4 regions of the Pseudomonas sp. S3_A03 genome follow, and region 2 is predicted to be linked to each of the others. Evidence: predicted binding sites of a transcription regulator. Region 2 holds the regulator's gene; each other region holds the start of a gene.
What was found. The regulator FliA, encoded in region 2, starts transcription of late flagellar genes. The targets are predictions, from matches to a motif close to CTAAAGTTTNNNNNNNNNNNGCCGNTAA.

Region 1 (7,870 bases), 2.1 Mb from region 2:
CCAGCCATCTCGGTGGGACTTTATTGCCATAGCCGTTTCCTATCGGATGCCGGGATAACCTGGCTGCGCGGGTTAATCATTAGTCTGTTTGCCTCCGGCAGCCATACTGGAGTTCATATCAAATGAGGCGTGCGAGCATTCTTTATAAACCCTGTAACCCACGAATGGGGAACTGCAATTATTCAGGATCCCGACGTCTGTACGTTGACGGCTGCAGCCCGCCCCAGACGGTGGAAGTTTCTCCCAAAGTAAATCAGACTCTCCCCCTCTTCACGGACCTGAATTTGGTTAATTTCGACAAATAATACCGAATGCGATCCGACTTCCTTGATATCTACTATGTTTCCTTCGAGGCTTGCTAGGGCGTCGTTCAACACCGGTAAGCCCGAGGAGCCTGTCCGCCAATCCTGGCCGGCAAAACGTTCAGCAGGCGGCAGGTCGGTCATGCCAGCAAACTTTCGCGCAACACCCTCCAGATCACCGGTCAGTATATTTACGCACAACGCCCTGTTGCCCAGCAACGCTTCATGAATTGAACTGTTACGGTTGATGCAAACCAATAATGTTGGGGGCGTATCAGTGACCGAACAGACCGCACTCGCAGTTAATCCGAAGCGACCATGGGGGCCATCGGTAGTAATGATATTCACCGCCGCAGACAACAATGACAGCGCTTGCCGAAAATGTTGTTTTGATTGATCGCTAACCATAACCTTCACCTTTTAATTATTGACTTGGTGAATCCATGTTGAGAGGGATTGTTCATTCGGTCAAATTCGCTTTACTCATACGCACTATTGACAGCAGGAATAGCCATCGCCCTTAAACGCCCTCCCCTTTAGAGGCGCATGGCACGACAGTTAATTCCCACGGATTATTTAGCTTATTCATATTCCGAATTTGATTTTTTCTTATCATCCCACGCATTCTGAACGTGTATGCAATCACCCTAGCCAGAGAACAATAAACATGAACAGCAAAAACAATTTCGATGATCGTGACACACGTGAAGGCGCTCCAATCAGCATCAAGGCGATTTCCCTGGATGATGTGATTGCGGAGATTGCCGAGCGTCGCAGCGAGTTTAACCAGCGCTCCCATGTCCCTTTAGACATGATTGAAAAAATGAAAGCAGTGGGTATCTTCCGCGCCAGTACTCCCAAATGTTTCGGTGGCGATGCGCTGCCTCCAGCCGAGTTCCTGCGCATCGTAGAGCGGGTTTCCGAAGCCGACGGTTCGGTCGGTTGGGTGACCGCGTTCGGCTCAGCCAACATCTACCTGGCGGCACTCCCCCCGGCAACCCAAGCATTGATTTATGCCAACGGGCCAGACCAGGTCTATGCTGGCGGCCTTTACCCTCTACAACCTGCCAAAGAGACTGAAAATGGCTGGGAAGTCAGCGGGCACTGGCGGTTTGCTAGTGGGTGCAAAGGTGCCAACTGGATTGGTGTCGGCATCGGTGGCACATCGGCCAACGGTGGAGGACCGACGGCAGGCAAACCGCTGACCGCTGTGTTCCCGGCAAGCGAAGTGCAGATCGTCGACAACTGGAATGTTGTCGGGATGCAAGGCACGGGGAGCCATGACCTCAAATTGCACCAAAAGAACGTCCAACGCGAGTGGACTTTCGTGCGGGGCAGTGCCTCCACAATTGACGAGCCCCTCTATCATTACCCGTCTGTTTCCTACCAGGCGCAAGTTCACGCCGCCGTTAACCTTGGGCTGGCACGCGCAGCACTGGACTTGGTGATCGCAATGTCGGGCAGCACCAAGACTGTCACCGGTGCCCCGCGTTTGGGTGATCGCGCTTATTACCGCAGCGAACTGGGTAAGGCAGAGGCGATGCTGCGAAGCGCCCAGGCGTTTTTCTACGAATCCGCCGAAGCTGTATGGGCCTCGCTCATCGCCGGTAATCCGGTGACCCTGCAGCAGACTAACTTATTACGCCTCAGCGCCACCCATGCCGCTCATACCGGAGCGGACGTAGTCATGAAGGCTTATCGACTGGCGGGGACTGCAGCCATCTTCAATGACAATCGTCTGCAATGGATCGTACGCGACTCCATGGTAGTGACACAGCATGCTTTCCTCGGCGAAGCGACTTACGACGGCGCTGGCGCGGTGTTCGCGGGCATCGAACCGACCATCCCCTATCCTTGAGCACCACTATGCACAGCAGCTTCTGTCACGCTGCTGCAGCCTCTAGAGCTGATTCTGTAAGAGAAATATGCAACCTTGTTAGCGAGTCTCTACCAACTGAACGAAAATCGCGTCCAGGTCGTCTGGGTTGAAGATTGTCGCAATCGGGCTGCATCGGGCCGACATCAGTCGATGTATGTAAGTTGGTGAGTGGGCAATATCAGTTTTAATATGCGGCACACAGCTGTTTTCGCTCAAGTGTGTCATCAAGCGACCGATAAAAACTTATGCGCTGGGCCATCCGCCGCTGCTTGCGGGGAGCACATTCCACGCTCTGGGAAAACCATGACAATAAGAACAATGAACATTGCTCCGCGCGCATTTCTGGGGTTCTCCCTCATAGGCGCGCTCATGCTGATTCTCGGCCTCTTCGCCCTGTCTCAGATGAGCAAGATCCGAGCAGCTGGCGACGACATCGCGATAAATGGCGTCCCTAGCTTTCAGACCCTGAATGCTCTAACGGTGACGGGCGTCCGCATGCGGGTTTTATCGCATCGGCTGTTAACTGATCGCGAACCAAATATTCAGAACAGGACCATCGAATTACTTGCGGAACAAAACCAACAACTTAACCAGTCGCAGGCAGCATACGCCAAACTGATTTCATCCCCTGTAGAGCAATCCGACTACAACGACTATATGCGGCTGATGGGTGAATATCGCAAGATTGAAACGCGCCTTGTTACCCTCAGTCGGGCTGGCGATCTGCAGGAGCTAACGCGCGTGCTGAACGCCGAGTCTGCGGCTAACGCTGAGCAGATAAACGTGGCGTTGGGTAAGCTTACTGACTTCAATAACGCCCAGCTGGCTATCATCAATCAATCCGCTGCTGACCAGTACAGCTCTGCGTTCAACTGGGTTGTCGGCCTCCTCATTATTGCCTCGCTGCTGACCATGCTGTTTGCCTGGCTGCTGACCAAGAGCATCACCCAACCTATAGCGTTGGCACTTGAAGCGGCTGAAACCATAGCCGAAGGTAATCTGACCCGACCGATAAAGGTTGATGGCACTGACGAAGCGGGCAGGTTGCTGCTCGCCATGCAAAAAATGCAGGAGAAACTGCGCGATACCTTGATGCGTATTTCCGGATCCGCAACACAACTGGCTTCCGCTGCCGAGGAGCTGAACGTAGTTACCGATGAAAGCGCCCGCGGCCTTGCGCAGCAGGACAACGAAATAGAACAAGCCGCGACTGCAGTCAACGAAATGACCAGCGCCGTCGAAGAAGTGGCGCGTAACGCAGTGAGCACTTCAGAGGCGTCAAAAAACGCGACGGCGTCAGCAGGCGATGGCCGGGATCTAGTTCACGAAACCGTCAACGCTATCGAACGCATGAGCGGGGATGTGCAAAGCACCGCCGATCTGATTGGTAATCTTGCGGAGGAGTCCCGCGACATCGGCAAGGTTCTGGACGTGATTCGTGGCTTGGCGGATCAGACCAACCTGCTGGCGCTGAACGCAGCTATCGAAGCGGCCCGGGCCGGTGAAGCCGGTCGCGGTTTTGCGGTTGTCGCCGATGAAGTACGCGCTTTGGCCCATCGCACCCAACAGTCCACAAGCGAAATTGAACGTATGGTTGGCAGCATTCAAGGCGGCACCCAAAAAGCGGTCAGTTCAATGCGTAACAGCACTGACCGTGCTGAATCTACCCTGAGCATCGCGAAAGGCGCAGGCTTGGCGCTGGAAACCATCAACACCGCAGTGATCGAGATCAACGAGCGTAACCTGGTCATCGCCGCCGCTGCGGAAGAACAGGCTGCAGTCGCCCGTGAAGTGGACCGCAACTTGGTCAACATCCGGGACCTGTCGACGCAATCTTCCAACGGCGCCGCCCAGACCAGCGCCGCCAGCGGCGAGTTGACCCGCCTGGCGGTTGACCTGAACAGCATGGTGTCGAGGTTTCGCTTGTAAGAGGTATCGGAGGCCATCTGTTGGATCGAGGCTTGCACGCGCGTACGATGAAGAGGTCTGCCTGATACACCAAGGCGCCTAGTTCGCAGGCAAGTCTGGCTCTCATAGAGTTCAATTTGAACCCTGATCCCGCCCACAAAATTACGGCCATTGGCGCTAAGTGTCCCGTTGGCGTGTGGGCCACCCGTGGCGCTGGATAACGGCGCCAGGTGGTCCTCTGTGTTGCCTCCAAATTGCCCCGACTACAACGAGATGGCCACCCTCTCCGCCCCATAGCTGGTGCGGAAGGTGACGGCGTCTGTCGATACATCCAGCGCGCTAGGCTCGAACGCAGCGTGATCGATTTGGCCAACCCGTTGCTGCGCACTGAGTCGCTTACCTCGATCGCTTAAAAATGATGTTTCACAGATTCCGCTCATTTCAGCCGCTTCTTGAAAAAACACTTTGAACTGAAGCCTAAAACACTTTCGTGCGCATGCATTGCGCGGAGCGCTGGCAGGTGCTGCCTGGCCACTAAGAAAATAACCGCTTGACCTTGCCTCTCGGTTCTCGTTAACTTCACGCCACTTTCCTACCTTCCGGTAGGAAGTCAATCATGAGTTTGTTATGGAAAAGAGTCATTTCGGCAATCCTTCACTGAAGTTTGCCATTGCCTTGGGGGCCATCGCCGCACTGGGGCCCTCAGCCGTCGATATGTATTTGCCTAGCCTGCCCGAAATGGCGGTTGATTATTCGACCAGTGTTGCCAGCATTCAGCTGACGCTCACGGTCTTTTTATTGGCAATGGGGCTTGGACAATTGCTGTTCGGGCCGGTAGTCGACGCCTTGGGCCGTCGACGTCCACTGATAGCAGGCTTGTTGCTGTTCAGTTTGAGTGCGCTGGCTGCAGGAGCGGCACCAACCCTTGAGTGGCTACTCGTGGCACGATTTGCCCAAGGGATAGGCAGTGCTTTGACGTTGGTGGTCATCATGAGCATGGTGCGTGACGTCACTCAGGGCGTTCAGGCAGCAAAACTTTTTGGCCTGCTGCTGACCATTCAAGGTGTTGCTCCCATCATCGCCCCGGGGTTGGGTGGTTACATTGAGGCGCATTTCGGATGGCGGGCCGTCATGCTGGTACTGGCTGTTCTCGGTGCGCTGGTGGCGGTGAATTCGATGGCTTTTTTGCCTGAAACACTACCAATGCAAAAGCGCGAGCCATTGAATATGAGCCTTGCGATACGCACGTATGCGCGCCTCGCAAAAGACGGTCGTTTTCTAAGGCCAGCTTTAGCGCTGTCAGCCGTGTTCTTCTTTCTCTTTGCCTATGTGGGCGGCGCTACATTTGTTTATCAGAAGGAATACGGACTGCCTGCTGCCCAGTTCGGTACGCTGTTTGGCGCAACCGGCATCGCGATTCTCATAGGGGCCGTCGTGGCTACCAGACTGGTGGGCAAGTACGGTTTGGCCCGCATGGCAACGGCTGGAGCTTTTTGCATCTTTGCAGGTTCTGTCATGGCCTACGGCGCAGCAGTATCTGGTTCTAGTTTGTACTGGCTGGCTGCCGGTGTCGCGGTAGCACTGCTTGGATTGGGGATTGCAGAAACCTCACTGATGACGCTGGTGATGTCTTCGCAAACCACTGCCCTGGGTTCAACGGCTGCATTGCTCGGCGCGTTTCAGCTTGGCATCTCGGCCTTCGCCACACCGTTGACCGGTTGGGCGAGCAGCTATGGCGCCATTGCCTGGTGCGCATTCCTGTTAGTCTGCGCCGTTATGGTGGGTGCGCTGACCTGGGTCAGTGTGCGCGAAGGCAGGGCCGAGCACATCACCGCGTTAAATCACTGAATTAAAAGGTCATCCCGATGAAAGTGCTGAGTCCTTCCGCAAGCAGAATCTGTGATATCGCTCTGGTGCATTTCGCTGAGCGGGGATACGACGCCTCGTCGCTCAATGAAATCGCGGTCGTGGCAGGTATGCGCAAGCCCTCGTTATACGCGCACTTCAAGAGCAAGGATGATCTGTTCAACGCCGTGCTGAATCTGGCGCTGGCGACGGAGAGGCACTATATCGAAGAGATGTTTGCAAGCGTCCCGGCGAATGATGACGAGCCCGGCAAGCTGTACACGGACAATCTTTCAAACCGCTACGAGTCTTCCGCTGCCCTGCGTTTCCTGCTGCGAACGGCATTCTTTCCGCCTTCGGAGTTAAAGGCATCGGTGACAAGTGGCTTTGAAGCCTATCTGGACCGTCTTCGTGAACGCTTTGGCGCAAGCCTTGAGAACAGGTATCCAGCCCTGTCGGCGAACGAGATTTCAATGTTTCAGGATGCTTATATAGCGGTTGTCGACAGCCTTCATGTCGAGTTGATTTACTGTAGTGAAGGCACCTACTGTCGGCGTCTTACCGCTTTGTGGCGCATTCTTGGTGATTCGCTGTCTCTGGCTGTGGGGAAGGTGGCGCATGGATAAATCAACCATTCAAATTTTGCAAAAACATCTAAACGCTATCATCCGCCTTGCTCCCTTGCCCGCCTCCCGTGCTGCCTTTTTAATGAGAAACACACTCAGACAAGCACACTCTTTGCAGTACGGCCATCGCCTCTACGCATCAATGAAATAGCTCTGGCAAGATGGCGTATCAACGCGTGGCTCACTGGGGAAAGCTTGCGGGATGGGCGAACGATGATTCGCATTTCGGTACTGCTCATTGCCTCACATGCTAACGGGATCGCCTTGAACAACCCTGATGTCAGCTCGGAAACCAAGGGCAGTTCTGGCAGCACGGTACTGGCTATCCCTGCGCGGACCAGGTCCAGGATGACCTGTAGTGAGTTGGCGGTAACCACCGGCTCAATCGTAAACGGCTCATCCTTGCAAGCTTGAGTAACCAGCTCCCTAACGCGGTATTTGGGGCCAGGCAAAACCAACGGTGTATTGGCAAGATCTGTTAACGTCAGCACATGCTTTTTTGCCAACGGACTTTCCCTGGACACAATCGCACGGAGCGGCTGCTCGAACGCATACAAACTGCGGAGGGTGGCTGTGCTTGCTGGCGCAAAAGCAAGGCCAATGTGCGCTTCGTCATCTTGGATCATCCGCTGTACCTCAAAAGACGGCGCGATGATGATTTCGATATGAGCATCGGGGTATTGCTTGAAAAAGTTTTGCAGTTCCACGATTGCCTGGGAGCCCAGCAATCCTTCTCCGATGGCAATGATAGTCGTACCTAGAAAACGCCCTCGCAACTCGCTGAGCTGATCCAGCAACGCTTCATGCTGGCTAGCCCTGGCACGGTAATAATCAATCGCAACCTGCCCAGCCTCAGTCAGGCGAATCCGATGAGTGCCCTGCTCTACCAGATCAATGTCTAGTTCCGCCTCTAACTTGGCAATCTGTCGACTGATCGACGAGGGGGCAATGCCTAGCTCGTCAGCCGCTGCACGCATCGATCCGAGTTGATGGCTGAAGAAGAGATATTTGAGTTGTTGGTCCTGGAAGTCCAGTAGGACATTGGATCTCATTACTGTCACCGCTCATCAGGCTACTTTCTGTCCGACTAAGACGCATTTTGAATCCCGGACACGTCTCATCGCTTAGGTGGTTCACGTTTCTCTGCGCCAACCCTCCTGACCATCGAGACGCAGCACGGCCTTTTTGTCGAAGTTCTTGCATGCTCCCAACCAAGTAGGTACTGCCACCCCGTTTATACTCGCTGTCGGCCAAACCGTTATCGAAGTTCGTGCCGTCGCCGCAAATTAGAAAACCATCGCCGACCGTAA
Region 2 (7,870 bases):
TCCTGATGATCATCAACTTCGTGGTGGTGACCAAAGGCGCCGGACGGATTTCCGAGGTGAGCGCGCGGTTTACCCTCGACGCCATGCCCGGCAAGCAGATGGCCATCGACGCCGACCTCAACGCCGGCCTGATCGACCAGAACCAGGCCAAATCGCGCCGCCTGGAAGTGGCCCAGGAAGCCGAGTTCTACGGCTCCATGGACGGCGCCAGCAAATTCGTGCGCGGTGACGCCATCGCCGGCCTGCTGATTCTGTTCATCAACCTGATCGGCGGCATTGCCGTGGGTATCTTCCAGCACGGTATGACCTTCGGCGACGCGGGCAAGGTCTACGCCTTGCTGACCATCGGTGACGGTTTAGTGGCGCAATTGCCATCACTGTTGTTATCAACAGCCGCTGCAATCATGGTGACCCGTGCGTCGGGCTCCGAAGACATGGGCAAGCAGATCAGCCGGCAGATGTTCGCCTCGCCCAAGGCCCTGGCCGTGGCGGCGGGCATTATGGCGATCATGGGTATCGTGCCGGGCATGCCTCATGTGTCGTTCCTGACCATGGCCGCATTGGCCGGCGGCGGTGCCTACCTGTTTTGGAAAAAGCAAAACGCAGTCAAAGTGCAGGCGCTGCAGGAGGTCGCGCGCCAGCAGGAGCTGCTGCCATCCCCGGCCCGTGCCCAGGAAACCAAGGAGTTGGGCTGGGACGACGTGACGCCCATCGACATGATCGGCCTGGAAGTCGGCTACCGCCTGATTCCGCTGGTGGACCGCAACCAGGGCGGCCAATTGCTCGCGCGGATCAAGGGGGTGCGCAAGAAGTTGTCCCAGGACCTGGGCTTTTTGATGCCCACCGTGCACATCCGCGACAACCTCGACCTGGCGCCCAGTGCCTACCGCCTGACGCTGATGGGGGTGATCCTGGCCGAAGCCGAGATTTACCCGGACCGCGAGCTGGCGATCAACCCCGGCCAGGTGTTCGGCAGCCTCAACGGCATTACCGCCAAAGATCCGGCTTTTGGCCTGGAGGCGGTATGGATCGAAATCAGCCAGCGCAGCCAGGCGCAGTCCCTGGGCTATACCGTGGTGGACGCCAGCACCGTGGTCGCCACCCACCTCAACCAGATTTTGTACAAGCACTCCCACGAGTTGATCGGTCACGAAGAAGTCCAGCAATTGATGGGTTTGCTGGGCAAGGCCTCGCCAAAACTCGCCGAAGAGCTGGTGCCGGGCGTGCTGTCGCTGTCGCAACTGCTCAAAGTGCTGCAGGCGCTGCTGGCCGAACAGGTGCCGGTGCGCGACATTCGCAGCATTGCCGAGGCCATCGCCAACAATGCCGCCAAGAGTCAAGATACCGCCGCGCTGGTGGCGGCGGTGCGTGTCGGATTGTCGCGTGCAATCGTGCAAAGCATTGTAGGGCTTGACTCTGAGCTGCCTGTGATCACCTTGGAACCAAGGTTGGAACAAATATTGCTCAATAGTATTCAGAAGGCAGGACAAGGCCAGGAAGAGGGCGTTCTGTTGGAGCCAAGCATGGCTGAAAAACTGCAGCGTTCGTTGATCGAGGCCGCGCAGCGCCAGGAAATGCAGGGCCAGCCGGTGATTCTGCTGGTGGCAGGCCCGGTCCGGGCAATGTTGTCGCGGTTCGGGCGCCTGGCAGTACCGAATTTGCACGTTTTGGCTTATCAGGAAATTCCTGACAACAAGCAAGTGACTATCGTCGCGACAGTAGGGCCCAACGGCTGAGGGTAGTGGGTTATGCAAGTGAAGCGTTTTTTCGCCGCCGATATGCGTCAGGCCATGAAACTGGTCCGTGATGAGCTGGGCGCCGACGCCGCGATTATCGGTAACCGTCGTATTGCCGGCGGTGTCGAGCTGACGGCTGCCCTGGATTACACCCCCCAGGCCCTGGCGCCGCGCGTGCCGAACATGGAGCTTGAAGACGAGCTGCGCAAGACTGCCTCGCGCATCGTCTCGGCCCAGGCCGAACTGAGCATGCGCGGCGACAGCGATGCCACCACCAATCGCCAGTTGTTCGCCGGCCTGCCGCTGACGGCTGCCGAGCCGTTGGTCGAGCCCACTTTCATCGAACCGCCGCGTCCTGCCGCGCCCGCCCCGGCCGCCGCAGTCGACCAGCGCGCGTTCGACTCGATGCGCTTTGAACTCAATGGCCTGCGCGAGTTGCTCGAAGTGCAGCTCGGCTCGCTGGCCTGGACCCAACTGCAAGGCAGCAAACCGCAACAGGCCAACTTGTGGCGTCGCCTGCAACGCATCGGCCTGTCCGGCCCGTTGTCCCGCGACCTGTTGGCGCTGACCCACGAAATCGAAGAGCCTCGCCAGGCCTGGCGCATGTTGCTGGCCCACTTGGCGCGGATGATCACCACGCCACAGATCGAACCCTTGGAAGAGGGCGGAGTGATCGCCATGGTCGGCCCGGCCGGCATGGGCAAGACCACCACGCTGGCCAAGCTTGCCGCCCGTTATGTGCTTAAGTACGGCGCCCAGAATATCGCGCTGGTGAGCATGGACAGCTACCGTATCGGCGCCCAGGAACAGCTCAAGACCCTGGGCCGCATCCTCAATGTGCCGGTTACCCATGTCGACCCCGGTCAATCCCTGGCCAATGCCCTCGACCCGCTGCTGCGCAAGCGCGTGGTGCTGATCGACACCGCCGGCCTGCAAGCCAGCGACCCGGCGTTGCGTATGCAGCTCGAAAGCCTGGCCGGGCGTGGCATCAAGTCAAAAAATTACCTGGTGCTTGCAACCACCAGCCAGAAACAGGTTCTTACCGCTGCGTATCACAGCTACAAACGCTGCGGGCTGGCCGGTTGCATCCTGACTAAACTGGATGAAACCGCCAGCCTGGGTGAAGTGCTGAGCCTGGCTATCAGCCACGAACTGCCGGTGGCTTACCTGACCGATGGGCCGCGGATCCCGGATGATCTGCATCTGCCGCGCCGTCATCAGTTGGTCAGCCGCGCCGTCAGCGTACAAATGCAAGACGAGCCTAGCGAGGAAGCGATGGCCGACATGTTCGCCGATCTCTATCACAACCCGGCAAAACGGGTCGGTTGAGTCAGATGAACACCGTGAAAAGTATCTACATCGATGGTCTGCAAGCGATTCACGCGGCCAAGCCATGTAGCCTGCGTCTAAGCAAGACAAGGTAAAGAAATAAAATGGGCAGCATGCATCCCGTACAGGTGATCGCGGTGACCGGCGGCAAAGGTGGCGTCGGAAAAACTAACGTGTCAGTGAATTTGTCCCTGGCCCTGGCAGAACTTGGCCGTCGCGTCATGCTGCTGGATGCTGACCTGGGACTGGCGAACGTCGACGTTCTGCTGGGGTTGACGCCCAAACACACGCTTGCCGATGTGATCGAGGGGCGCTGTGAGCTGCGCGATGTGCTGCTTCAAGGCCCTGGCGGGATCCGCATCGTGCCGGCCGCCTCCGGCACCCAGAGCATGGTGCACCTGAGCCCGGCGCAGCATGCCGGCCTTATCCAGGCATTCAGCGATATCGGCGACAACCTCGACGTGCTGGTGATCGACACCGCCGCCGGGATCGGCGAATCCGTGGTCAGCTTCGTGCGCGCGGCGCAGGAAGTGTTGCTGGTGGTCTGCGATGAACCCACCTCGATCACCGACGCCTACGCCCTGATCAAATTACTTAACCGTGACTACGGCATGAACCGCTTCCGCGTACTGGCCAACATGGCCCAGAGCCCGCAGGAAGGGCGCAACCTGTTCGCCAAGTTGACCAAGGTCACGGATCGCTTCCTCGATGTCGCCTTACAATACGTCGGTGCAGTTCCCTACGACGAGTGTGTGCGCAAGGCTGTGCAAAAGCAGCGTGCGGTCTACGAAGCGTTCCCTCGTTCCAAATGCGCATTGGCGTTCAAGGCTATTGCCCAAAAGGTCGATACTTGGCCGTTGCCCGCCAACCCACGGGGGCATCTGGAGTTTTTCGTCGAGCGATTGGTACATCAGACGAGCGCAGGACCCGTGCTATGACAGCGAACGGCTATAACGCCTACAAGAAGTCCGCCCGTGACGGTCAGGGCGAGTTGATCGAGCGTTATGCGCCGCTGGTCAAGCGCATCGCCTATCACCTGCTGGCACGCCTGCCCGCCAGCGTCCAGGTCGAAGACCTGATCCAGGCCGGCATGATTGGCCTGCTCGAAGTGTCAACCAAATACGATGCCACCAAAGGCGCGAGTTTCGAGACGTATGCGGGTATCCGTATCCGGGGCGCCATGCTCGATGAAGTGCGCAAGGGTGATTGGGCGCCTCGTTCGGTACACCGCAATACGCGCATGGTCAGTGACGCAATTCGCGCAATTGAAGCAAAAACCGGTCGCGACGCTAAAGATCACGAAGTTGCGGCCGAACTCCAATTGAGTCTCGACGATTATTACGGGATTTTGAACGACACCTTGGGCAGCCGCCTGTTCAGTTTCGACGACCTGTTGCAGGACGGTGAACATGAAGGGCTGCACGAGGACGGCGCGAGTACTCATATGGAGCCGGCGCGAGACCTGGAAGATGAACGCTTTCAGGGTGCGTTGGCGGACGCGATTGCCAATTTGCCTGAGCGTGAGCGACTGGTATTGGCGCTGTACTACGACGAAGAGCTGAACCTCAAGGAAATCGGTGAGGTCCTGGGGGTCAGCGAATCGCGAGTCAGCCAGTTACACAGCCAGTGCGCCGCTCGCTTGCGGGGGCGTTTGGGAGAGTGGCGAGCGCGCTGACAGGCAGTGTGGGGACACTGCAAAGCGATACCGCGAAGGTGATGGATCTTCGCGGGTTCGGCCCGTGGTGCCCCCGGCAGTCCTTTTTGTGTAATGCCTGTTGATTGAAATGACGCGTCCAGGTGCTGGGCGCGTTTAAGACTGCTTGGAGGTCGAATTGGACAAGAACATGAAAATCCTCATCGTTGATGACTTCTCAACGATGCGGCGGATCATAAAAAACCTGTTGCGTGACCTTGGGTTCACAAACACGGTCGAGGCGGATGATGGCCTTACGGCGATTCCGATCCTCAACAGCGGGAGCATCGACTTTCTGGTAACCGACTGGAACATGCCGGGCATGACCGGTATCGACTTGCTGCGTCATGTGCGGGCCGACGAAAAGCTGCGCAGCCTTCCCGTGCTGATGGTCACCGCCGAAGCCAAGCGTGAGCAGATCATCGAAGCTGCCCAGGCGGGTGTTAACGGTTACGTGGTCAAGCCATTCACTGCACTGGCCTTGAAAGAGAAGATCGAAAAAATCTTCGAACGCATCCACGGCTGATGCCATCGCGGGGGAGCTATGGAGCATAACGAAACGTCACAGGGAGACTTTGAGTCGACCCTGAAAAAACATGCTCACCAGTTGGTCGACAGCCTTGAAAAAGGCCAGTTCGGCGACGCGGTGCAGTTGATCCATGAGCTCAACCAGACCCGTGACCGCGGCCTGTATCAGGAAGTGGGCAAGCTCACACGCGAGCTGCACAGTGCGATTGTCAATTTCCAGATTGACCCGCACATGCCCCAGGCCGAAGAAATCTCACAGATCACCGATGCCACCGAACGCCTGTCCTATGTGGTCAGGCTGACTGAGGCGGCGGCCAACCGCACCATGGACCTGGTGGAGAACGCCACGCCCCTGGTCAACGGCATGGCCACTGAAGCCCAGGCCCTGAGCGCCGATTGGGGCCGCTTCATGCGCCGGGAAGTCGGGGCTGAGGAGTTTCGTGAGCTGGCACGTCGGGTTGAAGGCTTCTTGTCGCGCAGCGAGCAGGAAAACCGCACGGTTTCCAGCAACCTCAACGATATTTTGCTGGCCCAGGATTACCAGGACCTCACCGGTCAGGTGATCAAGCGTGTGACCCAGTTGGTCACCGAAGTGGAAAGCAACTTGCTCAAATTGGTGCTTATGGCAGGCCAGGTTGACCGTTTTGCCGGCATTGAACATGACCGCGAAGCGATCCTCTCGGAAAAAGATCCACAAAAACATCTCGCCAAGGGTGAAGGTCCGCAGATTCATGCCGATAAACGTGAAGACGTTGTGTCAGGTCAGGATGACGTAGATGACCTGTTATCCAGTTTAGGCTTCTAAGGAGCACCCACATGAGCTTCGGCGCCGATGAAGAGATCCTTCAGGATTTCCTTGTAGAGGCCGGCGAAATTTTAGAGCAACTGTCCGAGCAACTGGTCGAGCTGGAAAGCCGCCCGGATGATGCGAACCTGCTCAATGCAATTTTTCGCGGTTTTCACACTGTAAAAGGGGGCGCCGGCTTCCTCCAGCTCCATGAGCTGGTGGAGTGCTGCCACATCGCCGAGAACGTGTTCGACATCCTGCGCAAGGGTGAGCGTCACGTTGATTCGGAGTTGATGGACGTGATTCTCGAAGCACTGGATGCGGTCAACGGCATGTTCAGCCAAGTGCGTGAACGTGCCCCGATCACGGCGGCCACGCCGGAACTGTTGGCGGCCCTGGCGCGCTATGCAGAGCCTGCGGACACTTGCGCGCCGGTGGTTGAAGCGGCGCCGGAGCCTGTGGCGGAGCCTGAAGCGGATGTCACGGACACTGAGTTCGAACAACTGCTCAACTCCCTCAGTGCCGTCAAGGCCGAAGCCGAAGCACCGGCCGCCGAAGCCCCGGCAGCGGCGCCGACCAGCGAAGACATTACCGACGCGGAATTCGAATCGCTGCTCGACCAGCTGCATGGCAAAGGCCAGTTCGCCGCTGATGCGGTGGCGCCTGCCGCTGCCGCTCCTGCACCTGCCGCAGCGGGCGGGCCGGTCAGCACCGACATCACCGACGACGAATTCGAAGCGTTGCTCGACCAACTGCACGGCAAAGGCACCTTTGCGGCCGACGCCTTGCCGGCAGTCGCCGCCACCGCCGCTGCGCCTGCCGCCCCTGCGCAGCCTGCCGCTGATGGCCTGATCACGGATAACGAATTCGAAGCCCTGCTTGACGATTTGCACGGCAAGGGCAAGTTCAGCGAGGTTGCACCTGCCGCCGCTACGGCAGCACCGGTTGCCGCCAAAGCGGCTGCACCCGCCAAAGCTGCCGCTCCAGCCGCTCCAGCCGCCAAACCGGCACCTGCCCCAGCGGCGGCGCCGGCTGCGGCCCCAGCGCGTGCCGCCGCCGCGGCGCCGCCTGCGGACAAACCCGCCAGTGAAGCCGAAACCACCGTGCGCGTGGACACCGCGCGCCTGGACGACATCATGAACATGGTCGGCGAGCTGGTGCTGGTACGTAACCGCCTGGTGCGCCTGGGCCTGAGCAGTGGCGATGAAGCCATGCAAAAGGCCGTGTCGAACCTCGACGTGGTGACCGCCGACCTGCAAACCGCCGTGATGAAAACGCGGATGCAGCCGATCAAGAAAGTCTTCGGCCGCTTCCCGCGCCTGGTGCGTGACTTGGCGCGCCAACTGAAGAAAGAGATCAACCTGGAACTGGTGGGTGAAGAAACCGACCTCGACAAAAACCTTGTCGAGGCCCTGGCCGACCCGCTGGTCCACTTGGTGCGCAACGCGGTCGACCACGGCGTCGAAACCCCGGAAGAACGCGAAGCCTCGGGCAAGTCCCGTGGCGGCAAAGTCATCCTGGCGGCGGAGCAGGAAGGCGACCACATCCTGCTGTCGATCACCGATGACGGCAAGGGCATGGACCCGACCATCCTGCGCAATATCGCGGTCAAGCGTGGCGTGATGGACAAGGACGCCGCCGACCGCCTGACCGACACCGAGTGCTACAACCTGATCTTCGCCCCTGGCTTCTCGACCAAGACCGAGATCTCCGACGTGTCGGGCCGTGGCGTGGGCATGGACGTGGTGAAGACCAAGATCAGCCAGCTCAATGGTTCGATCAACATCTACTCGACCA
Region 3 (7,870 bases), 1.6 Mb from region 2:
CGTCGTCGAACCGATCTCCCGACGTGGGACGTTGATCACCCGCAGGAAGGCGTTGTCGTCGTCCGGGTTCACGATCAACCGGAAGTAGGCCATCAGGTCTTTTACTTCCTGGCGTCCGAAAAAACTGTTGCCGCCCGACAGGCGATACGGCACCTGGTGGTGCTGCAATTTCAGCTCGATCAGCTTGGCCTGGTAGTTGCCGCGATACAGGATCGCAAAGTCGCTGTAGGGCCGGTCGGTACGCAAGTGCAGGCTGAGGATTTCCACGGCCACGCGCTCGGCTTCGGCGTCTTCGTTGCGGCAACGGATCACGCGGATCTCATCGCCATGGCCCATCTCGCTCCACAGCTGTTTTTCAAACTCGTGGGGGTTGTTGGAGATCAACACGTTGGCGCAACGCAGGATGCGGCTGGTAGAGCGGTAGTTCTGCTCCAGCATCACCACTTTCAGGGACGGGTAGTCGACCTTGAGCAGCATCAGGTTTTCCGGGCGGGCGCCGCGCCAGGCGTAGATCGATTGGTCATCGTCGCCCACCACGGTGAACTGGTTGCGCGTGCCGATCAGTAGCTTCACCAGCAAATACTGGCTGGCGTTGGTGTCCTGGTATTCGTCCACCAGCAGGTAGCGCACCTTGTTCTGCCACTTTTCAAGGATGTCGGCGTGTTCCTGGAACAGCTTGACCGGTTGCAGGATCAGGTCATCGAAGTCCACCGCGTTGAACGCCTTCAGCGTGCGTTGATAGTGGGTGTAGACGATGGCGGCGGTCTGTTCCTTGGGGTTGCGTGCGTTTTCCAGGGCTTGGGCGGGCAGGATCAGGTCGTTCTTCCAGGCGCCGATCATGTTCTTGATCTCGTCAACGCCGTCGTCGCCCGCGTATTCCTTCTGCATGATGTCGGTCATCAGGGCTTTGACGTCGGTCTCGTCAAAAATCGAGAAACCCGGCTTGTAGCCCAGCCGCGCATGCTCCTTGCGGATGATGTTCAGGCCCAGGTTGTGGAACGTACACACGGTCAGGCCCCGACCCTCGCCACCCTTGAGCAGGGTGCCGACACGCTCTTTCATCTCGCGCGCGGCCTTGTTGGTAAAGGTCATGGCGACGATGTACTGCGCGCGGATGCCGCAGTTCTGGATCAGGTGCGCGATCTTGCGGGTGATCACGCTGGTCTTGCCGGAGCCTGCGCCGGCGAGCACCAATAGAGGGCCGCCGACATAGTTCACGGCTTCTTGCTGCCGGGGATTGAGTCGGGACATACAGAGTTCAGGGAGTCGTTGTTCAAAAGGGCGGGCATTTTAACAGGCTGGCGAGATTCTGCTGCTCTGGATCGACGGTGTGACGTACCACTCGATCTAAATTTGCCGCTTTTGCTACTTTGCCGCAGGATGTATTAGTTTTTAAGACAATTGCTTACAGCCTGCGTATTTGATAACCCCTGTCATTGGTGATTGTCAGGTCGCACGTCATAATGCCCGCCGCCAACGAATTTTTGCAGAGTCTAGGGAGCTAGCTTGTCTACGCCTGTCGAACCCTTGCGTTTGCTGCTATTGGCCGATGCGCCTGAGTGGGCAGCTTTGTTGCGCGAGTGCCTGGCGCCGATGGGCGAAGGGGCTGTGCTGATCAGCGCACCCAACTGGGACTCGGTGAGTCGTCTGTTCGATGACGACCAAAGCGCCGTGCTATTGACCACGCCCAGCCTGCAGCCCGGGCCTGGCCGTTGCAGCCTGCCGTGTGTGTTGCTGCTGGAAGAGGAGCCGTTGGTAGCGCCGTTGGGCGTCAGTGATTGGCTGATCCATGATGGATTGGACGCCGACACTGTGCGCCGTTGCCTGCGCCATGTGCGCGAGCGTGGTGTGCTGGAAAACACCCTGCAGCGCCTGGCCGAGCAAGACCCCCTCACCGGTATCGCCAACCGCCAGGGTTTCCAGACCCTGCTGGCCGCGCGGCTGGCCGAGAACGAAGGTCGCGGCCTGGCCCTCGGTCACCTGGACCTCGACAATTTCCGTCACGCCAACGACGCCCTCGGCCACCAGGCCGGCGACCGGTTGATCCTGCAGGTGGTCTCGCGGCTCAAGAACCAGCTTGAGGTCGGCGACCAACTGGCCCGCCTGGGCAGCGATGAATTTGCGCTGTTGATCGACACCCGCCGTGCGCCCCAGCGCGCCGAATGGATGGCCGAGCGCATTACCGAAGCGATGGCCGAACCTTACTGGGTAGATGGCGAAAGCCTGCTGATCGGTTGCAGCCTGGGCGTGGCGCATGCCCGTGCGCGCGCCGGCGCCGACCCGCTGATGTGGCACGCCCATATCGCCATGCAGCAAGCCAAAAGCACTCAGGGCTGCACCTTTCATATCTTCAACGAACGCATCAACCGCAATGCGCGCAGCCTGGCCGACCTGGAAAGTGAACTGCGCCGTGCCCTGCGTCGCGATGAGTTGGAGTTGCATTACCAGCCACGCCTGGATCTGGACGATGGGCATATCGTCGGCCTTGAGGCCCTGGTGCGCTGGCGCCACGGCGAACGCGGCCTGTTGCCCCCCAGCGAATTCGTGCCCCTGGCCGAACAGAGCGGCCTGATCGTACCGCTGGGCTACTGGGTGATCTCCCGGGCCCTGCGCGACATGCAAGACCTGCGCGAACGCGGCCTGCCGCCGCTGCACATGGCGGTCAACCTGTCGTTCCGCCAGTTCCAGGACAGCCAGTTGCTCTCCACGCTCAGCCGGCTGATCAGCGAGCGCGGCGTGGAGGCGCAGTGGTTGGAGTTCGAGCTGACCGAAACCGCCGTGATGCGCCGCAGTGACCTGGTCAAGCAGACCATGGATGCCCTCGGTCGCCTGGGTGTGCGGTTTTCCCTGGATGACTTCGGCACCGGTTTCTCATCGTTCGTGCACCTCAATAGCTTGCCGATCGCCTTGTTGAAGATCGACAAGAGCTTTGTCGGCGGCATGGAAGAGCGCGAAGAGAACCGCAAGCTGGTACACGCGATGATCAACCTGGCACACAATCTCAACCTGGAAGTGGTGGCCGAAGGCGTGGAAACCCCGGAGCAACTCGCGTTGCTGAGGCTGTTTGGCTGCGACCAGGCCCAGGGTTACCTGATCAGCAAACCGTTGCCGCTGCCGGAGTTGGTGGAGTACTTGAAGTTCGACAAGGGCCAGCAGGCGTTACTGGGTTGAGCTGTAAACCCAACCCAAGTGCCCGCGCTAGTCAGGTTGCATGGCTGGGAATTTCGCGTGTACTTGCGGTTCCTGGCGAATCATTCGCTTCATCTTCGCTTCAAACGCCCAAGTCAGGCTGACCGCTGCACACGCCAGGCCCAACGCCAAACCCCACCACACACCGGTCGGCCCCCAGCCCAGGGTGAAGGCCATCAGCCAGGCCGAAGGCGCGCCGATCAGCCAGTAGCATCCCAAGCCCACCAGAAAGGTGGTCTTGGCATCCTTGAGCCCTCGGATGCAGCCCATGGCGATGGTCTGCACGCCATCGAACAGCTCGAACCAGGCCGCGACGGCCAACAGGCTGACTGCCAGCACGATCACGTCGTGGAACGCCGGGTCGTCATGGTCGAGGAAGAGCCCGATCAAAGGGTCGGAAAACAGCCACAGCACGGCGGCAAATCCCAACATCACCGCCGCGCCAAAACTGATCCCCACTCGCCCCGCCATGCGCGCTTGCAGCAATTGCCCGGCCCCATAGTGCTGGCCGATGCGCATGGTCACCGCGTAGGACATGCCGGCCGGAACCATGAACGCCACCGAGACAATTTGCAGGGCGATCTGATGCGCCGCCAACTGCGTACTGCCCATGGTACCCATGCACAGCGCGGCAAAGGCGAACAACCCGACCTCCACCGCGTAGGTGCCGCCAATCGGCAGGCCCAGGCGCCACAATTCGCGCAGATAGTGGGTGTTGAGGCGCAGCAGGCCGTTGCTCAGCGGGTAGGCAGCGTAGGCGCGGTTGCTGCGGATGTACCACATCAGCGCCAGCGCCATGCCATTGGCGACGATGGCGGTGACCAGGCCGATGCCCATCAAGCCGAGTTTCGGCAGGCCGAACATGCCTTCGATCAGCGCGTGATTGAGCAGGTAGTTGAGCACCGTGCCGCCGAGGCTGATCACCATCACCGGGGTGGCCTTGCCGATGGCACTGGTGAAGCCGCGCAAAGCCATGAAGCTCAGGTAGCCGGGCAAGGCGAACGGCAGCACCGTGAGGAACTGTCCCGCCGACTGCACGTTGGTTTCGGTCTGGCCGAACATCAGCAGCACCGGTTTGAGGTTCCATAGCAGCAAGGCCGCCGCCAGGGCCATCAGCCAGGCAAGCCAGAGCCCGGCCTGGGTCAGGCGGGTGGCGCCTTCGATATCGCCGGCGCCGTGACGGATAGCGACCAGCGTCCCCACGGCAGCAATCACGCCGATGCAGAAGATCGACACGAACGAATAACTCGCCGCGCCCAGGCCGCCGCCAGCCAGGGCTTCCGGGCTCAGGCGCGCCATCATCAAGGTGTCTGTCAGCACCATCAACATGTGCGCCAACTGCGAGGCAATCAGCGGCCCTGACAGCCGCAGAATGGCCCAGAGTTCGGTACGTGCCGGATGCTGCATGATCATCACGCTCAACAAATCAGAGGGTTGGGAGAGGGTTGATTCTCGGCGCTCTGCGCCCAATGCACAAAGGGATAAAAGCGATCGTTCGCATGATTAAAACTCATGCCTGATTGATTCTGGTAGGGTTCGGGCATTGCGCTGTCGGAGCTTTCAACATGTCTCGTCGTCTTCCTCCTCTTTATGCCTTGCGCGCATTTGAAGCGGCCTCCCGGCACCATTCCTTTACTCGCGCCGCTGAAGAGCTGTCGATCACCCAGAGTGCGGTGAGCCGGCATATCCGCACCCTGGAAGAACATTTCGCCTGCCGCCTGTTTCAGCGCAGCGGCCGCAATTTGCAGCTCACCGAAGCCGCGCGCCTGCTGTTGCCCGGCGTGCGCGAAGGGTTTGCCGCACTGGAACGGGCCTGCCACACCCTGAACGCCGAAGACGACATTTTGCGCATGAAGGCGCCGTCGACCCTGACCATGCGTTGGTTGTTGGCGCGGCTCAGTCGCTTCCGGGCGTTGCAGCCGGGCAATGAGGTGCAACTGACCAGCGCCTGGATGAGCGTGGATGAGGTGGATTTCAACCAGGAGCCTTTCGATTGCGCGGTGCTCTTGAGCAACGGGCATTTTCCAGCGGATTGGGAGGCCTGCTATCTGTTCCCCGAGCTGTTGATTCCGGTTGGCGCGCCGAACTTGTTGAGCGACGGGCCTTGGGATGTAAACCGCCTGGCCGGCGCCGAGTTGCTGCACCCCACGCCAGACCGTCGCGACTGGCGCAGTTGGCTGGAGCGCATGGGGTTGTCGTCCCAGGTTTCGCTCAAGGGCGGGCAGGTGTTCGATACGCTTGAGCTGGGCATGATCGCCGCCGCCCGTGGTTACGGCGTGTCCATGGGCGACCTGCTGATGGTGGCCGAAGACGTGGCCCAGGGGCGTTTGAGCCTGCCGTGGCCGACCGCGGTGGCCAGTGGGGAAAATTACTACCTGGTGTGGCCGAAAACCCGTCCCGGTGGTGAACGCTTGCGGCGCCTGGCGGATTTCCTTCAGGGCGAAGTGCAAGCCATGGTCCTGCCGGCGGTCGAGCGCCTCGATTGAGGGGGTTGCAGGCCTGGCGCGCAACCGTTTGCGTGATACCCCTGCGACTCGCTCAAGTATTGCCGAGCGCCGCCGAAGTAGGTGTGTTGGCACCATCGTCCTCCAACGTTTCCCACCAGATAATTTGCCGAGCAGCGCTATGAGATCAGGATGATCCTGGCCTCGGCCAGGAGCAGTCATGTCTCAACCTCGCGCCCGGATCGCCTCCCAGTTAGGCCTCGCATTAGCCTTGATTCTGGCTGTCGTCATCAGCGGCAGTACCGTTTTCGCCCTGCGGTCCCTCGATGCCGCCAACCTCGATACCCGCGAGGAGCACCTGGCCAGCGAAGCGCGTTTGCTCGCCGACCAGCTCAATACCTTCCACAGTACGCTGCGCGAAAGCACCCAGCGCCTGACGGGGTTGTTTGAGAAGCGCTTCAGCGCCGGGCTGTCGGTGCAGGCCGATCACCCGGTCACCGTGGCCGGGGTGCAGACGCCGAGCCTGTTGCTGGGCAGCGAAGTGCTCAACAACAACTTCACCGAAGTAGACGAGTTCAAGCAAATGTCCGGCGGCGTGGCCACGGTGTTCGTGCGCAGCGGCGACGACTTTATCCGCGTCAGCACGTCCCTGACCAAGCAGGACGGCAGCCGCGCGATCGGCACCGTGCTTGATCGCCAAGGCCCGGCTTACCAACGTGTTCTCGGTGGCCAGGCCTATATCGGGCGAGCAGTGTTGTTCGATCGGTCCTATATGACCCAGTACAGCCCTGTACGCGACGCCGGCGGCAAAGTGATTGCCGTGCTGTTCATCGGGTTTGACTACACCGACGCCCAGGCCGCGCAGTTCGAAAACCTCAAGCGCTTCCGCATCGGCCAGACCGGCTCCCTGGCGTTGCTCGACGAGCAGAAGCGCTGGCTGGTACCGCCGGCGGGTGTACAGGCGTTGGATCAGGCGGTGCCGGTGATGTTGGATCTGGCCAAGACCCCTGGCAAAGGCCGCTTCTGGAGCGACAAGAACGAAGATTTCTACAGTGTTTCGGTACCCTTCGACGGTGGCCCTTGGGCCGTGGTTGCGAGCATGCCGAAAGCTGAAATCCGCGCGGTTACCTGGGCGGTCGGGATTCGCCTGGTGATCGGCAGCGTGCTGGCGATGCTGCTGGCGGTGGGTGCCACGGTGTGGCTGCTGCGCAGCAAGCTGCAGCCGCTGAGCGACCTGGTGCGCCAGGCCGAAGCCTTGGGCGCGGGTGATTTGAGTGCACGCCTGAACGTGTCCAGCCATGACGAAATTGGCCAACTGGCGCGCAGTTTCAACCAAATGGGTGAAGCGCTGTCGACCATGGTTTCCCATATCCGCAAGGCAGCCGAAGAGGTCAATAGCCGTGCCCAAGCGCTGTCCGGTTTGTCTGGCGGTGCTTATGACGGCATGGAACAGCAGTCCGGCGAGATCACCAGCATGGCCGGCGCGGTTGAGGAGTTCAGCGCCACGTCGCTGAATATCGCCGACAATATGGGCGCCACCGAGCGCCTGGCCCAGGAAAACGCGCAACAAACCCGTATCGGTCGCAACTCGATGCAAGAGGCGTCGTCGTCCCTGGAACACATCGCCACCGCCCTGAACAGCACCGCGTCCGTGATCAACACCTTGGGCCAACGCTCCCAGGAGATCGGCGGAATCGTCGGCGTGATCACCTCCATCGCCGAGCAGACCAACCTGCTGGCGCTCAACGCCGCCATCGAAGCCGCACGGGCCGGTGAACAGGGTCGCGGTTTTGCCGTGGTAGCCGACGAGGTGCGCAACCTGGCGTCGCGTACCCGCGAAGCCACGGATGAAATTTCCGGGATGATCCAGAGCATCCAGAAGGAAACCGGCAATGCCATCAGCACCATGGAGCACGGCAATGCGCTGATGCAGGAAGGCCTGTCGCGCAACGCCGACGTGGCCTCGGCCCTGGCACGTATCGACGAGCAAAGCCGCTCGGCCGGTCAGCAGTTCGCAGCGATTACCACCGCGACCCAGGAGCAAAGCAGCACCGCGACCTTGCTCAGCAGCAACTTGCAGAGCATCGCGCTGGCCAATAGCGAGCAGCGTGAAGTGGTGTCGAATTTGGCGATTACCGCTAAGGAGTTGGAAACGTTGGCGGCGGGCCTGCGCCATGAAGTGGATCGGTTCCGCTGAGATTACGCTGTGCAAAATGTGCGAGGGGGCCTACGCCAGA
Region 4 (7,870 bases), 1.3 Mb from region 2:
TGTGCTCGGTGTCGGTGGAGGGATAGAACGCGACGGCCTTCATTGGCTGCAAATCCAGCGGGTCGAGAAACGTCATGCGATGAAAGCCCACACTCCAATGAGGGTGCGGCGCGGGCGCGGCGTGCACTGAAATCAGGCTGCCTAGCAGGGAAAGAACCATAACAGCACAAAGACGCATCATGGGGATGTCCACCTTTGCTGCGTGAGAACCGACATGTCGAATGAAAAGCCCAGGGTGTCGAACCCATGCTTGCACAACCTGGGCCACATTAAAAAAAGACCGCGGGCAAACGAAAAAACTCCGCACTCCGGTCGCGTTCAGGCGAGCAGAATACAGAGTTTGAAGCGCCCGGTTTCAGATTGAAACCGGGGGACAGCGAAATTTACACAAGCCTTACGCGGCGGCAAACAATTGTTCGTTGATCAGTACGTTGGCGTCGCTCATGGACTTGCTGCGCACTTCATCACCGTAGGCCAGGCCTTCGGCACGCACGATTTCGATATCGGTGATGCCAAGGAAGCCGAACAGCAGTTTCAGGTAGCCCTCGTGGGCCGCACCGGTGGCTTGACCGGCATGCATGCCACCGGAGGTAGACACGATGATGACTTTTTTGTTGCCGCACAGGCCTTCCGGGCCGGCTTCGGTGTAGTGGAAGGTCTGGCCGGCCACGGCGATGCGGTCGATCCAGGCTTTGAGCTGAGTCGGGATGGTGAAGTTGTACATCGGCGCGCCCACCACGATGGCGTCGGCGGCAAGAAATTGCGCCAACGACGAGGCACTCAGCTCGGCTTCGTGCTTTTGCGCGGCATCGCGCAGCTCAGCGGCGGTGCCCAATGCACCCAGCGTGGCGCCGGAAAAGTGGTTGATAGCGTCGTCGGCCAGGTCGCGGTAAGTCACTTCCACACCCGGTTCGGCCGCCTGCCAGGCTTTGACAACGCCGGCGCTGAGCTGACGGGAAGCCGAGTTGTCGCCGAGGATGCTGGAATCGATGTGCAACAGTTTCATGGTAGGTCTCCGAATGGGATCGACGGTGGCGATCAGATGGTGGTGATACTACGTATGAAACCAATGTTCGATAAGCCGTCTGAAATGCGATAGTTTGTCCCACTGACAGGACAATAGGCTCCACCATGCAAGACCTTAACGACCTCTACTATTTCGCCAAAGTTGTCGAAGCCGGCGGTTTCGCGGCCGCCGGTCGGCTGTTGGGCATTCCCAAGTCACGGCTGTCGCGGCGCATTGCCGAGCTGGAAGAACGCCTGGGCGCGCGCCTGCTGCAACGCACTACCCGGCAGTTGACCCTGACCGCCGTTGGCGAGCGCTACCTGCGTCACTGCCAGGCAATGCTGCTGGAAGCCGAGATGGCCGATGAGGCCGTGGCGAGTATGTCCAGCGAGCCGCGCGGGCGGTTGCGAGTCACTTGCCCGGTGGGCTTGGCACAAAACATGATGCCCGACGTGGTTGCCGGGTTCCTCGCCGCCCACCCCCAGGTGCAATTGGAAATGACCCTGGTCAATCGCCGTGTCGACCTGGTGGCCGAAGGCATCGACGTGGCCCTGCGCGTGCGCGAATTGGGCGACGAGGACCCGCTGTTGGTCACCAAGCGCCTGCGTCCGGCCCAGACCGTGCTGGTTGCCAGCCCCAACTTTCTAAACGGCCGCCAGGTCAGCACCCTCGACGACCTCAAGCACTTGCCGATACTTGGCGCATTGGAGGCCGACCGCATGGTGCACCAGCGTATGCTCGACCCTCGGGGCAACCCGCACGACCTGGTGATGGAAGCGCGGTTGGGCGTGGATGACTTCAACGTACGCAAGGCCAGCGCGATCATGGGCCTGGGCTTTACCGTGCTGCCGATGATGTATTGCGAGGAAGAGCTGGCCAGCGGTCGCTTGGTGCAACTGCTGCCCGAGTGGTCGTTGCCCGGCGGCTGGCTACAGGCGGTGTACCCCCATCGACGTGGCGTACTGCCGGCCATTCGCGCTTGGATCGATTATCTGGAAGAAGGCTTTAAAAGCTGCGGAGACCGCCTGCTATGAAGATGACCGAAGAACACGTCGCCACGTTCTGCCTGAGCCTGCCCGGCGCGCGGGAGGACTACAAATGGGGTGGCGTGCGGGTGTTTTCGATTGCCGGCAACAAGATGTTCGCGTTACAGAACCTGCGCGGCGACTCGCTGGCGTTCAAGGTCGATAAAGCCTTGTTCCTGGGCCACGTGGACCGCCCCGGCATCCACCCCGCGCCGTACCTGGCGCGTGCGCAGTGGGTGATCATGAACACGCCCTACCCGCTCGGCGCCGAGGAGCTGCGCGGCTTGTTGCGGCGTTCCCACCAACTGGTGGTGAGCAAACTGCCCAAGCGCACGCAGATCGGCTTGCTGCTAGAGGACTGACAGCCAGCTGCCGCCCAGGAACAACTGGTCCAGCCAGAATACTTGATGCAGCAGCACGATCACCCAGAACAGCACCTGGTAAGACACTTTGCGCGTCTTGTGGCGCAACACCTGCTGGGCAATCAACGCGCCTGGCCAACCGCCTGCCAGTTCCACCGCATGCAGGATGTTTTCCGGGGTGCGCCAACTGTCGGTGCGCGCCTTGCGCTTATCGCTCCAGTACAGCAAAAACGCGACCACACTGACCAGGCCGTAGGCCGCCAGCGGGATCACGGTTTCACCGCGCCGCCACACCCCTATCGAGCCCAGCAGCGGCGCCGCGCACAACAGCGCAAAGATCGCCGCCTTCAAGCGCGGATGCTGGATGCTCATGCCTTGGCCGCTGCCCAGTCGATCCAGCCGAACTGCCAGGTCGCCAGGATCAACAGGCCAAACCCGATGCGGTACCAGGCAAACGCCGCATAGCTATGGCTGGCGATGAACTTGAGCAGCCCCTTGACCGCGATCATCGCAAAGATGAACGAGGTCACAAAACCGATGGCGAACACCGGCAGGTCCGCCGGTTGGAACAGGTCGCGGTACTTATAGCCCGAGTACACCGCCGCACCGACCATGGTGGGCATGGCCAGGAAGAATGAGAACTCGGTGGCGGTCTTGCGCGACAGGCCGAACAACAGGCCGCCGATGATGGTGGAGCCGGAGCGGGACGTACCCGGGATCATCGCCAGGCACTGGGCGAAGCCGACCTTGAGTGCGTCTTTCCAGGTGATGTCGTCGACACTCTCGGCGTGCACCTCATGCTCGCGGCGCTCGGCCCACAACATGATGATGCCGCCCACCACCAGCGCCGTGGCCACGGTGATCGGGTTGAACAGGTAATGGTGGATCAGGTCGGCGAAAATCACCCCCAGCACCACGGCGGGCAAAAACGCGATCAACAGGTTGAGTGTGAAACGCTGGGCGTTGCGCTGGGTGGGCAAGCCGGTGACCACATCCAGAATCTTGCGACGGAACTCCCAGACCACCGCCAGGATGGCGCCGAGCTGGATGATGATATTGAACGCCATCGCGCGTTCGCCGCCGAAGTCGAGCAAATCGGCGACGATGATCTGGTGACCGGTGCTGGAAATCGGCAGGAACTCTGTAAGCCCCTCTACTACGCCAAGAATCAATGCCTGAATGGCGGTCCAAAAATCCATGCTTCCCCCAAAGGTCATGCGCGGTGGCATGCCTTATCAATCTTTTTTAATGGTTCACTGACCGAGCGCGCGAAAGGCCCGGCGTTGATGGCGATCAATGCCGGCCTGCAAAATTTCGTGAAAAATCAGACAGTACTCAGGTTTTGCGACTTCAGGCCGAAAGCCTATCAGACAAGGCGTAAAAGTCGATGCGACGCCCACAATTATAAAAAGCCCGGAGTGACAGGACGATGAACAGTTTGCGCAATATGTCGATCAGCCGCCGCCTTTGGCTGATCCTGATAGTCGCCGTGCTGATGCTGCTGGCCTTGGGTTTGCTGATGCTCAAGCAGATTCATGACGATCTTTACCAGGCCAAAAGCCAACAGACCCAGCACGTGGTCCAGACCGCCAGCGGGATACTGACGTTTTATCACAGCCTCGAAACCACCGGCGTGATGACCCGCGAAGCCGCGCAAAAACAAGCCCTGAGCGCAGTGCGTGGGTTGCGTTATAGCCATGATGATTATTTCTGGATCAACGACCTCACGCCCGTGATGATCATGCACCCGACCAACCCCAAGCTCGACGGCCAGAACCTTTCGGCTATCCGCGATCCGGACGGCTTTGCGATCTTCAACGAGTTCGTCAGCCTGGCCAAGGCCAAGGGCGCCGGCATCGTCAACTACCGCTGGCCCAAGCCCGGCTCCGAAGCGCCGGTGGCCAAGACCTCGTATATCCAACTGTTTGAACCCTGGGGCTGGATCATCGGCTCCGGCGTATACGTGGACGATGTGCAAGCCGAGTTCAGCGCCCAAGTGTGGAAAGCGTCGTTCATTGTGCTGGGCATCGCGCTGCTGATGGGTTTGCTGGTGGCGTTGATTGCCCGCAGCATCGTGCAACCGTTGCAGGCCGCAGTGAACGCCATGGGCAATATTGCCAGCGGCGAAAGCGATCTGACCCGCAGCCTCGACACCCACGGCCGCGACGAAGTCACCCAACTGTCCCAGCACTTCAACAGCTTTACCGCGAAGCTGCGCCAGGTGGTGAGCCAGTTGCAGTCGTGCGCCAACGCCCTTGGGCAATCGTCCACGGAGATGGGCAATAACGCCAGCCAGGCCCATGACCGCAGCCAACAGCAGTCGCAGCAGATGGAACTGGTGGCCACCGCCATCAATGAAGTCACCTACGGCGTGCAGGACGTGGCCAAGAACGCCGAACATGCCGCCAGCGAAATGCGCGAAGCCGAAGCACAGGCCCAACAAGGCCAGGTCAATATCGACGGCAGCCTGCAGCAGATCGATCAGCTGTCCCATACCATCAGCCAGGCCGTTGAAGTGATCCGCACCCTGTCCAGCGAAAGCACACAGATCGGTGGCGTGCTGGAAGTGATCCGCTCCATCGCCGACCAAACCAACCTGCTGGCCCTGAACGCCGCCATCGAAGCGGCACGTGCCGGCGAGCAAGGTCGCGGGTTCGCCGTGGTGGCCGACGAAGTGCGCCTGCTTGCCCAGCGCACGCAAAAATCCACCGCCGAAATCCAGGTGATGATCGAGCGCCTGCAAGGCCACTCGGAAGCGGCGGTCAAGGTGATCAGCGACAGCCACAGCGCCTCGCAACTCACCATCGAGCAAGCAGGCCAGGCCGGCGCCAGCCTCACGGCCATCGGCCAGGCCCTGCGCAACCTCAACGGCCTGAACGCCTCGATTGCCAGCGCTACCCTGCAACAAGCGCACGTGGTGGAAGACATCAACCAGAACGTTACCGAGGCTGCGGGCTTGTCTCACAGCACGGCGATAGCCGCAGAGCAGTCGAGCCTGGCCAGTACCCAGTTGCGCGGTTTGAGCGACCAACTCGACGGCCTGCTCCGCCAATTCAAGGTCTGACGTACATATCAAGATGTGGGAGGGGGCTTGCTCCCACATTTGCCCTTCAGTGTTTTGAAGATTGCTTACCTCTGGTTACAATCACCGCCCTCTCCCACTCCCCCAAGGATCCGCCATGTCCGGGCTTGAACTGATCGCCGCCGCCCTGGGGGTGATCGCTGTCTGGCTGACGGTCAAGCAAAACCCGTGGTGCTGGCCCATCGGCCTGGTGATGGTGCTGCTCTATACCTGGGTGTTCTACGACGTGAAACTCTATTCCGACATGCTGCTGCAAGTGGTCTATGCGGCGCTGCAGGTGTATGGCTGGTGGCAATGGACCCGCGCCGGCGAAGTCAAGCACGGCCGCCAGGTCACCCGGCTGGGAGTGCCTGCGGTGATGGCCAGCCTGGCCGTGGGCGCAGTGGGCAGCCTGTTGCTAGGCGCCGCCATGGCCCACTGGACCGACGCCGCGCAACCGTGGCTGGACGCCGCCCTCACCGGCTTCAGCCTGGTCGCCCAAATGTGGATGGCGCAAAAGCGCGTGCAATGCTGGCCGTTGTGGATTGCGGTGGATGTGATCTTCGTCGGGCTGTTCCTCTATAAAGGCCTCTATCTCACCGCCGCGCTCTATGCGCTGTTCACTGTGATCGCCGTGCAAGGCTGGCGTGAATGGCGAGCCGACCCGGCGTTGCAGCCATGAAGGTAGTGGTGCTGGCCGGCCCCGAATCCAGCGGTAAAAGTTGGTTGGCGGCGCAGCTGCACGCGCATTTCGGCGGCTTGATGGTCGGCGAATATGTGCGGCATTTCATCGATGTTCATCAACGCGACACCTGCCTGGCGGATATTCCCGCTATCGCCCACGGCCAACTGGCCTGGGAAGACGCCGCGCGCGCAGCAAAGCCGAGGCTGCTGATCCTCGACACTCACCTGCTCACCAACAAGCTCTGGAGCCAGACCTTGTTCGGCGATTACCCCGCCTGGCTCGATGACGAGTTGCTGGCGCGCCACTACGACCTGCACTTGCTGCTCTCGCCCGAAGATGTCGAATGGACCGCCGACGGCCAACGCTGCCAACCGGAGCTGGCGGACCGCCGCGCGTTTTTCCAGGCCAGCCTGCACTGGATGCAGCAGCATCGCCAGCCCGTAGTGATGATTCGCGGGGATTGGGCCGCGCGGCGTGCCCAGGCGTTCGCCGCCGTGACGCAGTTGCTCGCCACGCCCTCACCCGCCTGACGGCAGGCCGGATGCTGATCGGCGCGGGCATCAGCGCTTTTTACGCGTGCCCAGTTGAATCCAGGTCGGCGCATGGTCACTGGCGTGGGGCTCGTTACGCACCCAGGCGTCCACGCCCGCGTCTTTCAAGTACGGCTTGAGTGCCGGGTTGAGCAGCAGATGGTCGATGCGCAGGCCGGAATTTTTCTGCCAGTGCTGACGGAAATAATCCCAGAACGTATACACACGCTCCTCGGGATACAGGTGCCGCAGGGCGTCGGTCCAGCCTTGGTCGAGCAGCCGCCGGTAACAGGCGCGGCTCTCGGGTTGCAGCAAGGCATCCTTGAGCCAGGAGCGCGGGTTGTAGATGTCCAGGTCAGTGGGCACCACATTGAAATCCCCCGCCAACAGCACGGGATGCTTGCTGGCTTGCAGCGCGCCCGCGTAGTCGATCAAGCGCTCGAACCAGGCCAGTTTGTAGTCGAATTTCGGCCCCGGTTGCGGGTTGCCGTTGGGCAAATACAGGCAGCCAACCAACACGCCGTGCACGGCTGCCTCGATATAGCGGCTTTGGTTGTCGTCGTCATCGCCGGGCAAACCACGTCGGCTTTCCAGCGGCTGGGCGTCCCGCGCCAGGATCGCCACACCGTTCCACGCCGCCTGGCCCAGGCAAATCGCACCGTAGCCGGCGCTTTCGAAGTCGGTGTAGGGGAACAGGCTTTGCGGTGCCTTGAGTTCTTGCAGGCAGACGATGTCGGGCTGCTCGCGCGCCAGCCATTGCAGCAGGTTGGGCAGGCGCGCCCGCAGACCATTGATGTTGAAGGTGGCAATTTTAAGCGCTTTCATGGAACGGGCTCCTTCCAGGGCTCTTTGGGTAGAGCCTGGAAGGTGGGTCGATGTTCCGTCTTAGTAACCCAGCGACAGCCCGGTATTGCGACGCGGGTCATTCGCGCCGTAGAAGCGGTTGTTACCCACCGGTTTGCCCCCCAGGGATGGCGCGCCTACCAGGATCGCCGCCAAGTGGTTGGCATCCTGCGGGCCCGCGAACTGATGGCCCCAGCTTTCGAGGATCTTTTGCGTGTCCGGGCTGACCGCGAAGGTCTCCAGATTGGTGGTTTGCGGCATCCACTGTTGGTGGAAACGCGGCGCGTCGACCGCTTCCTGGATGTTCATCTTGTAGTCAATGACATTCAGGATCGTCAGCAAGGTCGCCGTGATGATA

Region 1: AB4O25_RS01110 (methyl-accepting chemotaxis protein) is a predicted target of FliA. The motif match lies at 2,393-2,420, and genes of this name have one in related genera.
Region 3: AB4O25_RS17705 (methyl-accepting chemotaxis protein) is a predicted target of FliA. The motif match lies at 5,727-5,754, and genes of this name have one in related genera.
Region 4: AB4O25_RS04190 (methyl-accepting chemotaxis protein) is a predicted target of FliA. The motif match lies at 3,728-3,755, and genes of this name have one in related genera.

Annotation. Positions count from the first base shown of each region.
Region 1 is NZ_CP162753.1:226,984-234,853, reverse strand. It holds gene AB4O25_RS01125 (LysR family transcriptional regulator) at 1-126, shown strand, start outside; gene AB4O25_RS01120 (flavin reductase) at 183-710, opposite strand; gene AB4O25_RS01115 (acyl-CoA dehydrogenase family protein) at 970-2,160, shown strand; gene AB4O25_RS01110 (methyl-accepting chemotaxis protein) at 2,485-4,110, shown strand; partial or broken gene AB4O25_RS01105 (hypothetical protein) at 4,395-4,643, shown strand; gene AB4O25_RS01100 (multidrug effflux MFS transporter) at 4,717-5,937, shown strand; gene AB4O25_RS01095 (TetR/AcrR family transcriptional regulator) at 5,955-6,560, shown strand; gene AB4O25_RS01090 (LysR family transcriptional regulator) at 6,656-7,612, opposite strand.
Region 2 is NZ_CP162753.1:2,306,189-2,314,058, reverse strand. It holds gene flhA (flagellar biosynthesis protein FlhA) at 1-1,736, shown strand, start outside; gene flhF (flagellar biosynthesis protein FlhF) at 1,749-3,065, shown strand; gene fleN (flagellar synthesis regulator FleN) at 3,170-4,003, shown strand; gene fliA (RNA polymerase sigma factor FliA) at 4,000-4,740, shown strand; gene AB4O25_RS10375 (chemotaxis response regulator CheY) at 4,910-5,284, shown strand; gene AB4O25_RS10370 (protein phosphatase CheZ) at 5,303-6,091, shown strand; gene AB4O25_RS10365 (chemotaxis protein CheA) at 6,103-7,870, shown strand, end outside.
Region 3 is NZ_CP162753.1:3,856,700-3,864,569, reverse strand. It holds gene rep (DNA helicase Rep) at 1-1,251, opposite strand, end outside; gene AB4O25_RS17720 (putative bifunctional diguanylate cyclase/phosphodiesterase) at 1,507-3,171, shown strand; gene AB4O25_RS17715 (NorM family multidrug efflux MATE transporter) at 3,199-4,602, opposite strand; gene AB4O25_RS17710 (LysR substrate-binding domain-containing protein) at 4,755-5,675, shown strand; gene AB4O25_RS17705 (methyl-accepting chemotaxis protein) at 5,854-7,830, shown strand.
Region 4 is NZ_CP162753.1:973,167-981,036, reverse strand. It holds gene AB4O25_RS04220 (alpha/beta hydrolase family protein) at 1-181, opposite strand, end outside; gene AB4O25_RS04215 (FMN-dependent NADH-azoreductase) at 395-1,006, opposite strand; gene AB4O25_RS04210 (LysR substrate-binding domain-containing protein) at 1,132-2,040, shown strand; gene AB4O25_RS04205 (MmcQ/YjbR family DNA-binding protein) at 2,037-2,393, shown strand; gene AB4O25_RS04200 (DUF1294 domain-containing protein) at 2,382-2,765, opposite strand; gene AB4O25_RS04195 (undecaprenyl-diphosphate phosphatase) at 2,762-3,592, opposite strand; gene AB4O25_RS04190 (methyl-accepting chemotaxis protein) at 3,823-5,457, shown strand; gene pnuC (nicotinamide riboside transporter PnuC) at 5,573-6,136, shown strand; gene AB4O25_RS04180 (AAA family ATPase) at 6,133-6,669, shown strand; gene xth (exodeoxyribonuclease III) at 6,700-7,494, opposite strand; gene ggt (gamma-glutamyltransferase) at 7,555-7,870, opposite strand, start outside.